4 regions of the Pseudoalteromonas sp. MER144-MNA-CIBAN-0113 genome follow, and region 1 is predicted to be linked to each of the others. Evidence: predicted binding sites of a transcription regulator. Region 1 holds the regulator's gene; each other region holds the start of a gene.
The links. The regulator sigma-54, encoded in region 1, starts transcription at its own class of promoters, with help from an activator protein. The targets are predictions, from matches to a motif close to GTTGGCACGNNNNTNGNNT.
Positions count from the first base shown of each region.

Region 2: the regulator sigma-54 is predicted to act here: its motif matches at 932-950, upstream of AAEY57_RS00750 (LiaF domain-containing protein).
Region 3: the regulator sigma-54 is predicted to act here: its motif matches at 972-990, upstream of glnA (glutamate--ammonia ligase).
Region 4: the regulator sigma-54 is predicted to act here: its motif matches at 1,251-1,269, upstream of hmpA (NO-inducible flavohemoprotein).

Region 1 is NZ_JBEOOG010000037.1:19,919-22,118, forward strand. Features, by position in the region: gene AAEY57_RS11135 (RNA polymerase factor sigma-54) at 329-1,828, shown strand; gene hpf (ribosome hibernation promoting factor) at 1,855-2,142, shown strand; gene ptsN (PTS IIA-like nitrogen regulatory protein PtsN) at 2,147-2,200, shown strand, end outside.
Region 2 is NZ_JBEOOG010000002.1:8,977-11,176, reverse strand. Features, by position in the region: gene AAEY57_RS00760 (YqaE/Pmp3 family membrane protein) at 1-37, opposite strand, end outside; gene AAEY57_RS00755 (BON domain-containing protein) at 102-671, opposite strand; gene AAEY57_RS00750 (LiaF domain-containing protein) at 985-1,650, shown strand; gene AAEY57_RS00745 (VOC family protein) at 1,697-2,113, opposite strand.
Region 3 is NZ_JBEOOG010000006.1:54,622-56,821, reverse strand. Features, by position in the region: gene typA (translational GTPase TypA) at 1-537, opposite strand, end outside; gene glnA (glutamate--ammonia ligase) at 1,046-2,200, shown strand, end outside.
Region 4 is NZ_JBEOOG010000021.1:28,976-31,175, reverse strand. Features, by position in the region: gene norR (nitric oxide reductase transcriptional regulator NorR) at 1-1,144, opposite strand, end outside; gene hmpA (NO-inducible flavohemoprotein) at 1,310-2,200, shown strand, end outside.

The DNA of each region.
Region 1 (2,200 bases):
TGACCTTTCAAGGTTGAATTTGCAGCAGTCTGTTTGGTATTTAGGCAAGGCAGAGCCTATGTGGTGTGGTATTCCCCATAAATAGGCGATAACGCAGCATCAATGCCAAACAGGCGCTGCCCTTCGGGTTCTGCCTAGGGACGATTTACTCTTTGTTGCCTACATGGATGTAGGTAAGGAGCGTGAGCAGGACGCGGAAGCTTTGCTCGGTTTTGACTTAGCCCACTAGGTTACAAACCTCGCGCCGCAATTAAACCGCCCCTAGTTTGAACAAATTTTAATCCGTAAAGGTCAACAGACCGTAATTTAAAAGGATTGTTAGAGATAAATGAGGCAATCATTACAGCTGCGCATGGGCCAGCAACTTACAATGACTCCACAGTTGCAACAAGCAATTCGCTTATTGCAACTCAGTACATTGGATCTCCAGCAAGAAATTCAAGAAGCGCTCGATAGCAACCCCTTGCTTGAAGTTGAAGAACACGATTACAGCGAAGACACTGCAGGTAAAAACGAACAAAAAGCCGATAACGATGACTTAACGCTAAGTGCCTCAGCTGACGATAAACCTAGCGAGTATGAGCAAGATAGCGGCGAAGCAATGACCAAAGACACCATTAGCGATGATATGGCTATGGATGTTACTTGGGATGAATATATGAGCGCTGCGCCTGCCTCTTCATCGGGCCCAATGCCAGAAGATGAATCTATTTATCAAGGCTCTTCGACTGAAACGCTGCATGAGTATTTAATGTGGCAACTTCAACTGACGCCGTTTAGTCCTACCGATGAAGCGATAGCTATTGCAATTGTAGAAGCTGTGGACGACTCAGGGATTCTAACCCTTGGCTGTGAAGAAATATTAGAAAGCTTTAACCAAGAAAACGACGGCGAAGATGAAGTTGAACTTGACGAAATAGAAGCGGTACTAAAGCGTATTCAACTATTTGATCCAGTGGGAATAGCCGCGCGTAGTTTACAAGAGTGCTTGTGTATTCAGCTAAATCAATTTGATAAAGACACACCTTTTTTAAACGAAACAAAAATGATCTTAACCGATCATATTGATTTACTTGCTGCACGTGACTATCGCACGTTGATGAAAAAAACAAAGCTTAAAGAAGATGAGCTTAAAGAAATCATGACGTTGATTCATACGCTCAGCCCAAAACCGGCAGACACTATTGTTAGAGAAGAGTCTGAATACGTTATTCCTGATGTGTCGGTTAAGAAAGTTAAAGGTCGTTGGGTAGTTGAATTAAACCCAGATAGCATGCCTAAGATCAGAGTAAATAGCCAATATGCAGCTATGTCGCGTACGGTTAAATCAAGTGGTGATAGCCAGTTTATTCGCTCGCACTTACAAGAGGCTAAATGGTTTATAAAAAGCTTAGAAAGTAGAAATGACACGCTACTTAAAGTAACCAACTGTATTGTGCAACAGCAACAGGCCTTTTTTGAACACGGTCCTGAGGCTATGAAGCCTATGGTGCTTAACGATGTGGCTGAAATGGTGGAAATGCATGAGTCGACTATATCGCGTGTTACTACGCAAAAATACATGCATACACCACGTGGCATTTTTGAGCTTAAATATTTCTTTTCAAGCCATGTAAGTACTGAAAATGGTGGCGAATGTTCATCAACAGCAATACGTGCATTAATTAAAAAATTAATCGCTGCAGAAAACTCAGCTAAACCATTGAGTGATAGTAAAATTGCAGATATATTGGCAGAGCAAGGAATTAAAGTAGCGAGGAGAACTATAGCAAAATATCGCGAATCTCTAGCTATTCCCCCGTCTAATCAACGTAAAAGTTTGATTTAAGGCGTACAACAAAGAGGAAAATGTTTATGCAACTGAATTTAACTGGTCGCCATGTAGATATTACCGACTCGCTTAGAGACTACGTAAATAGTAAATTTTCGAAGTTACAGAGGCACACTGATCACATAACGAATGTGCACGTTATTCTCGATGTAGAAAAACTAAACCAAAAAGCTGAAGCAACCGTTCATGTAAGTGGCGCTGAGATTTTTGCCTCTACTGAGCATCAAGATATGTATGCCGCTATAGACTCGCTCATTGACAAGCTAGATCGTCAAGTAATTAAACACAAAGAGAAACTTGCTCGACACTAACACTATGAAACTAAGCTCACTTATCTGTCAGGACTGCAGTAAAGCTGCGGTCCTTTTT
Region 2 (2,200 bases), on a different contig from region 1:
GTAATAAAATAGAAAAAATAATTCTAATGATATCCATAATTTAATCCTTATAATGTTAGCAAAGCAAAAAGCCCAGCAGGGCTGGGCTTTAGTATAGTGTATTATTCTGCAATAACAGTTAATTCATCAACTACCTTGCGAACATCTTCAGCGTTTTTAGCAATTTCCATCGCTAATTGCTTTTCAGCATCAGACTCAACTGTACCTTTAAGAGTTACCACACCATTATCGGTATCAACATCAATGTCTGTACCACCTACTTCAGAATCAAATAAGTAACGTGTTGTGATCACTGTAGTGATTTTAGCATCTGTTAAATCACTTTCAGTGTCGTTACCCATCATTTCAGAGTCATGCTTCTTCATGTCGGAGTTTTTTACCACAGTTAGACTGTTTTCAACGTCAGTTACACCATCTAGGCTTAGCACGAGTTCTTCAGCAAGCTCTTTATCTACTTCGCTGTTTACTTTACCTGTTAGCATTACCTTGCCGTTTTTTACGTCCGTGTTGATATCAAAGTTATTTAGATTGGTGTTCATCAGCAGTACTGTTTCTGCTTTCCCATCAATCCAAGCATCTTTGCTTTCGTTTTCCCAACTGCTTGCCTGAGCGCCCATTGCGGTTGTTCCTAATACTAGGGCTGCAATCATAGACTTATTAAATGTTTTCATAATCGTTCTCCTTTTGATTAAAGACACTTAAGCTAATGCGAGCATCGGGCCAACATTTTATAACCTTTAATTTCAATAGGTTAATTTAAAATAGTAGATATTGGCTTAAACCTACTAAGTAAACATTTACAGACTATTGCGTAAAAGTTTCTCGAATAGCGAAACTAACTAAATAATTGTATATTTGGTTAATCTGTCGTTAATATAATAAAGGGTCAAAAACCCAAAATTATAAACCACTGAATTTAAACAATTTAATGTTTGGTATAAGGCTTGCTTTGAAATAACCAGCAATCATAAAAGGATAATTTAAATGTCTGTTAAAATTGAAGACCGCCCTATTGAGCAAGTTCGTGAGCAAGTGATTGATCAGCTCATTTATAACTACAGCCATGGTGTTATTTCTGTAGAAGCATTTGAAAGGCGCTTAGACGACGCCATGGCAGCGAGTGACAATAAAGCACTTATGGATCTCGTTGAAGATTTAACCTTAAATACTGACCAACAATATAAGGCGCAAAAGCACTCTCAGTTTGCACCTAATTATAGCGCGCAGCATGAGACTGATGAAGAGCCACTTACATTAAGAAGCATTCTTGGTTCGAGTGAACGAAGCGGCCAATGGGTAGTTCCTCAAAACATTTATATAGAAAACTACATGGGGTCAATCAATCTTGATTTTACGGATGCTATTTTTACCCATCAACATGTCACTATTCACGTTAATTGTTACTTTGGCAGCGAAGAAATATATGTACCAGAGCACGTTAATGTAGTTTCTAAAATGTTTTGTATTTTAGGCAGTTTTGAAAATAAAACAGTGTCACTAAATAAGCGCCAAGGGCCAACGATTCACATTGAAGGAAAAACTGTTTTAGGCTCTGTGGAAGTTAAAGTTAAGCGCACTATTAAAGAAAAATTTATTAGCTTTGCAAATGATCTAAAAACTCAACTTGGCATACATGGTAAACATTATTAAATATGCTGAACATTGAATGAAACCATAATAGTTGGCTTCATTCATATTATAAGTCGTTATTTCGCTCACTAGGTACATCACTCATGTACTCTACAAACTCAACTTCAAACCCTGCGGGATCAATATAATAAATGTTTTTTCTAAATGGATTTACAGCACCTTCTTTACTTATTGCAAAGCCCGCATGTTTTAGGCGCGCTATTACTGCATTTAAGTTATTGGTTACATAGGCAAAGTGTGCCAAACCAATTTGATGTCCTGATAGGTCGCGGTTTTTCCCTTCACCGTGATCGCTTATAGCAATATATTGCTCGTTATCACCAAAATGTACCCAGCGCCTTGCTTTACCATACCAGGTTCCTTCGCCCTCACTTCTAATTGACCAATAGGGAAACGCTGCTTGGTAAAACTTAAGCATGGCGTTTATGTCACTAACAACTAAATTTACGTGTTCTAATTTCATAACTTTCTTCCTGTTAATTGAATATAGAACATCATAAAACCTCAAGTTAACTTTAGGTAAAGCGCTAATTTACAAATTTATTGTCTG
Region 3 (2,200 bases), on a different contig from region 1:
TTCGTCTAAATCTAATGTAGCCCAACCATTGATTGCTGATGCGTAGATTACTTTAAAGTCTAACTGTTCATCAGTTGCGCCTAGGTTGTCGAATAAATCAAAGATTTGATCCATAACCCAATCAGGGCGAGCACCTGGCTTATCAATTTTATTGATAACAACGATTGGCTTTAAGCCTTGCGCGAATGCCTTTTGCGTTACGAAACGCGTTTGTGGCATTGGACCTTCCTGAGCATCAACAAGTAGTAATACTGAGTCAGCCATCGAAAGTACGCGTTCAACTTCACCACCGAAGTCGGCGTGTCCAGGAGTATCTACGATATTGATATGGTAATCATTCCATGAGATAGCGGTGTTTTTCGCTAAAATGGTAATACCACGTTCTTTTTCAATGTCGTTTGAATCCATCACGCGCTCTTCATTACCGCCGCGTGTTTCTAATGTACCTGATTGCTCAAGTAGTTTATCAACCAGTGTTGTTTTACCGTGGTCAACGTGGGCGATAATTGCTATATTTCTTAACTTTTCGATGCTCATATATTCACTCAGAGAAATTGAATCTCATTGATCCTGCAGGGGCTATACGTTCTCACCTGCGCTTTCACGAGATGTCCCAGCATAGGATTTAAAAGGGCGCATATTATCCCCTATAAATGGAATGGATGAAAGTTTATCCAAAATAAAATTTCAAACTTTCTCAATAAAATAATTAACCCATTGTTTTAAAATAATTAATTATGATAATTAATTTTTAGATATTTATATAAAAAGATGGTTTTGGGTTAATTTAAAGCAACTTTACTGCGTATTTTGCATTTTCTTTGTGCTAGTCTAAGGTGATTAATTTACAAGCAATTATTGCTTTGTAAATATTGCACCATTTTGGAAAAATTACGCACTAAGATGGTGCTTAATCTATATCACCTTTATTTTATTTATATTTTTTTACATAAAAAACAAATAATTATAATAGTGGCACAAAATCAGCTTATAAGTATTCAACGTATCTAAGCAGCAATAATAAAACCCAATAGTTGGAGGACACATGTCACAATCGGTTTTAGATTTTATTAAAGAAAATGACGTTAAGTTCATTGATTTACGCTTTACTGACACAAAAGGTAAAGAGCAACATGTTTCTATTCCTCATCATCAAGTTGATGAAGACTTTTTTGAAGATGGAAAGATGTTTGACGGTTCTTCAATTGCTGGCTGGAAAGGCATCAACGAATCAGACATGGTGTTACTACCAGATGCAGATTCAATTAAACTTGACCCTTTCACAGAAGAAACAACACTAATCGTTCGTTGTGACGTGGTTGAACCTTCTACATTACAAGGTTACGAACGCGACCCTCGCTCAGTTGCTAAGCGCGCTGAAGAGTACATGCGCTCTACGGGTATTGCTGACACCGTTTTATTTGGCCCAGAACCAGAGTTTTTCGTATTTGACGACGTTAAATACAAATCTGACATGTCAGGTTCAATGTACAAAATTGATTCTAAGCAAGCAGCTTGGAACTCAGATAAAGAATATGCAGATGGCAACACAGGCCATCGCCCAGGTGTTAAAGGCGGTTACTTCCCAGTTGCACCTGTTGATGATTTCCAAGATTGGCGTTCTGCAACGTGCCTAGTTTTAGAAGAAATGGGTCAAGTTGTTGAAGCGCATCACCACGAAGTGGCGACTGCCGGTCAAAACGAAATTGCAACGCGCTTTAACACTATGGTGTTAAAAGCCGATGAAATCCAAGAAATGAAATATGTTATCCACAACATGGCTCACCTTTACGGTAAAACGGCAACGTTTATGCCTAAGCCGGTTGTTGGTGATAACGGTTCTGGTATGCACTGTCACCAGTCTTTAGCAAAAGATGGCGTAAACTTATTCGCAGGTGATAAATACGGCGGACTTTCTGAAGATGCACTTTACTACATTGGCGGTATTATCAAACATGCTAAAGCGATCAACGCTTTTGCTAACGCGTCAACTAACTCGTACAAACGTTTAGTACCTGGTTTTGAAGCACCGGTAATGCTTGCATACTCGGCTCGTAACCGTTCTGCGTCAATCCGTATTCCAGTGGTTCCATCTGCAAAAGGTCGTCGTATCGAAGTACGCTTCCCAGATCCAACAGCTAACCCATACCTTGCTTTCTCTGCAATGCTTATGGCTGGCCTTGACGGAATTAAAAACAAG
Region 4 (2,200 bases), on a different contig from region 1:
CTGTTTTTTCTGCAAAATAACCGGCTAATAAAATAACATCTTCATCACGGGCTTTCAATGGAGCGACTGTGAGTGGATAAACACTTAATCGATGGTACAAATCGGCGCGAAACCGTCCTTGTGTTACTTCGTGTTTTAGGTCGCGATTGGTTGCTGCAATCACTCTAACATCGACATATTTAAGTTCATCTTCGCCAACGGTTTGTACTTCGCCACTTTGCAGTACGCGTAATAATTTACTTTGCATAGCCAGAGGCAGCTCGCCGATTTCATCTAAAAATAAGGTGCCGCCATCGGCTAACTGAAATTTACCTTGGCGGGCATTTTGGGCGCCGGTAAAAGCGCCTTTTGCATGGCCAAAAAATTCACTTTCTGCGAGGTTTTCAGGCAGTGATGCACAATTTAAATGAATTAATGGCTGATCTTTACGTGCGGAGTGTAAGTGAATATTACGTGCCACCAACTCTTTGCCGACCCCAGTATCACCTAAAATAAGGACACTAAAGTTTGATGCCGCAACCAGTTTTATCTCATTTTTAAGCGTTTGTATTGCTGAGCTTTGGCCAATAATTTCACCACCATCACGTTTGAGCGCCTCACGGTTTAACGCTTGTACTAATTCACTAGAGTGCTGCGCATGTTGTTTGTAATGGGCAAGCTCTAGGGCTGTTTTAAAGTGCGCACTGCACAAGGTTTGTAAGGTGTTGAGTGTATCAGTGGTAATACCGTCAAACGCATTGGCGTTAAGGCTATCAAAGGTCAGAATGCCAAGTAGTGCGTTTTTATCATAAAGGGGTAACCCTAAGCAGGCATGCACTGGAATATCACCGGTTTTAGCCAGTAGTAGCCCGTCGTATGGATCAGGTAGTGGACAGTCATGTGCAAATTGCAGAGCCAAACGACTACTGCAGATGGCTTTAAGGCGAGGATGCTCCGCAATATCAAAACGTCGTCCTAGGCTATCGGGCATAAGCCCTTTAATGGCTAAGGGTTTTAATTGCTCACCTTGGCGAATTAATAATGCACTGGCATCGCTGGGAATAACACGTTCAACCGTGGCTAAAAGTTGCTCAAAACTGTGAGCATGTAACGTACTTTGCGCAAGTTCTAATGCAACTTGCGTCAGGTTGAATTGTTGGTTCATGTCAAAATGACCTTTTAGTGTATTTTTACAGGTTTTATAGTAGGTCATAAAGACCCATTTTGTAAAGCGAGTTAATTTAACCTTTTGAATATTATAGGTTTAATTGGTTGGCACACTCTGTGTAATGCTAAATGCAAGCAGTTAGTTATTACATAGGAAATAAACATGTTATCCGATAAAACCATACAAATAGTTAAAAGCACGGTGCCATTGCTTGCAGAGGCAGGTACGGTCGTAACCGATCATTTTTACAAGCGCATGTTTAGTCATAATCCCGAGCTTAAACATATTTTTAATATGACTAATCAAGAAACGGGTCGTCAGCAATTTGCATTATTTAATGCGTTGGCTGCGTACGCGCAAAATATTGATAATTTAGCCGTGTTAAAAGAGGCGCTAGCGCGAATTAATCATAAGCATACCAGCTTAAATATTTTACCTGAGCATTATCCTATTGTGGGCGCACATTTAATCGGTACGTTAAAAGAGCTTATTCCTGAGCAGTTTACTGCCGATGTTGAATATGCGTGGCGCGAAGCCTACGGTGTACTTGCTGATATTTGTATTACCGAAGAAGCGGCATTGTATGCGCACAGTAAAAACAACCATGGTGGCTGGGCAGGCACGCGCCAGTTTGAAATTACTGATAAACATATTGAATCTGAATTCGTAACTAGTTTTACGCTGACACCTGTGGATGGTAAAGCAGTTATTACCTACAAGCCAGGACAGTACATTGGCATTAAAGTTAAGCCTGAGGGCGCAGAATATGAAGAGATCCGCCAGTATTCTATTTCGCAAAAGAGCAATGCTAAAAACTATCGTATTAGCGTTAAAAAAGAGTGCCAACCAAAGCCTGGCGTGGTGTCTAATTATTTACACTCACTAGAGCAAGGCGCACGAGTAGAGTTATACCCGCCAGCGGGAGATTTCATTTTAAAAAATGAGGCAACTCCAGTGGTACTTATTTCAGCAGGCGTTGGCCAAACCCCGATGATGGCGATGCTGCAAACGCTACTTAGTGGTGATAAAAATCAAGCGATTAGTTATTTGCAC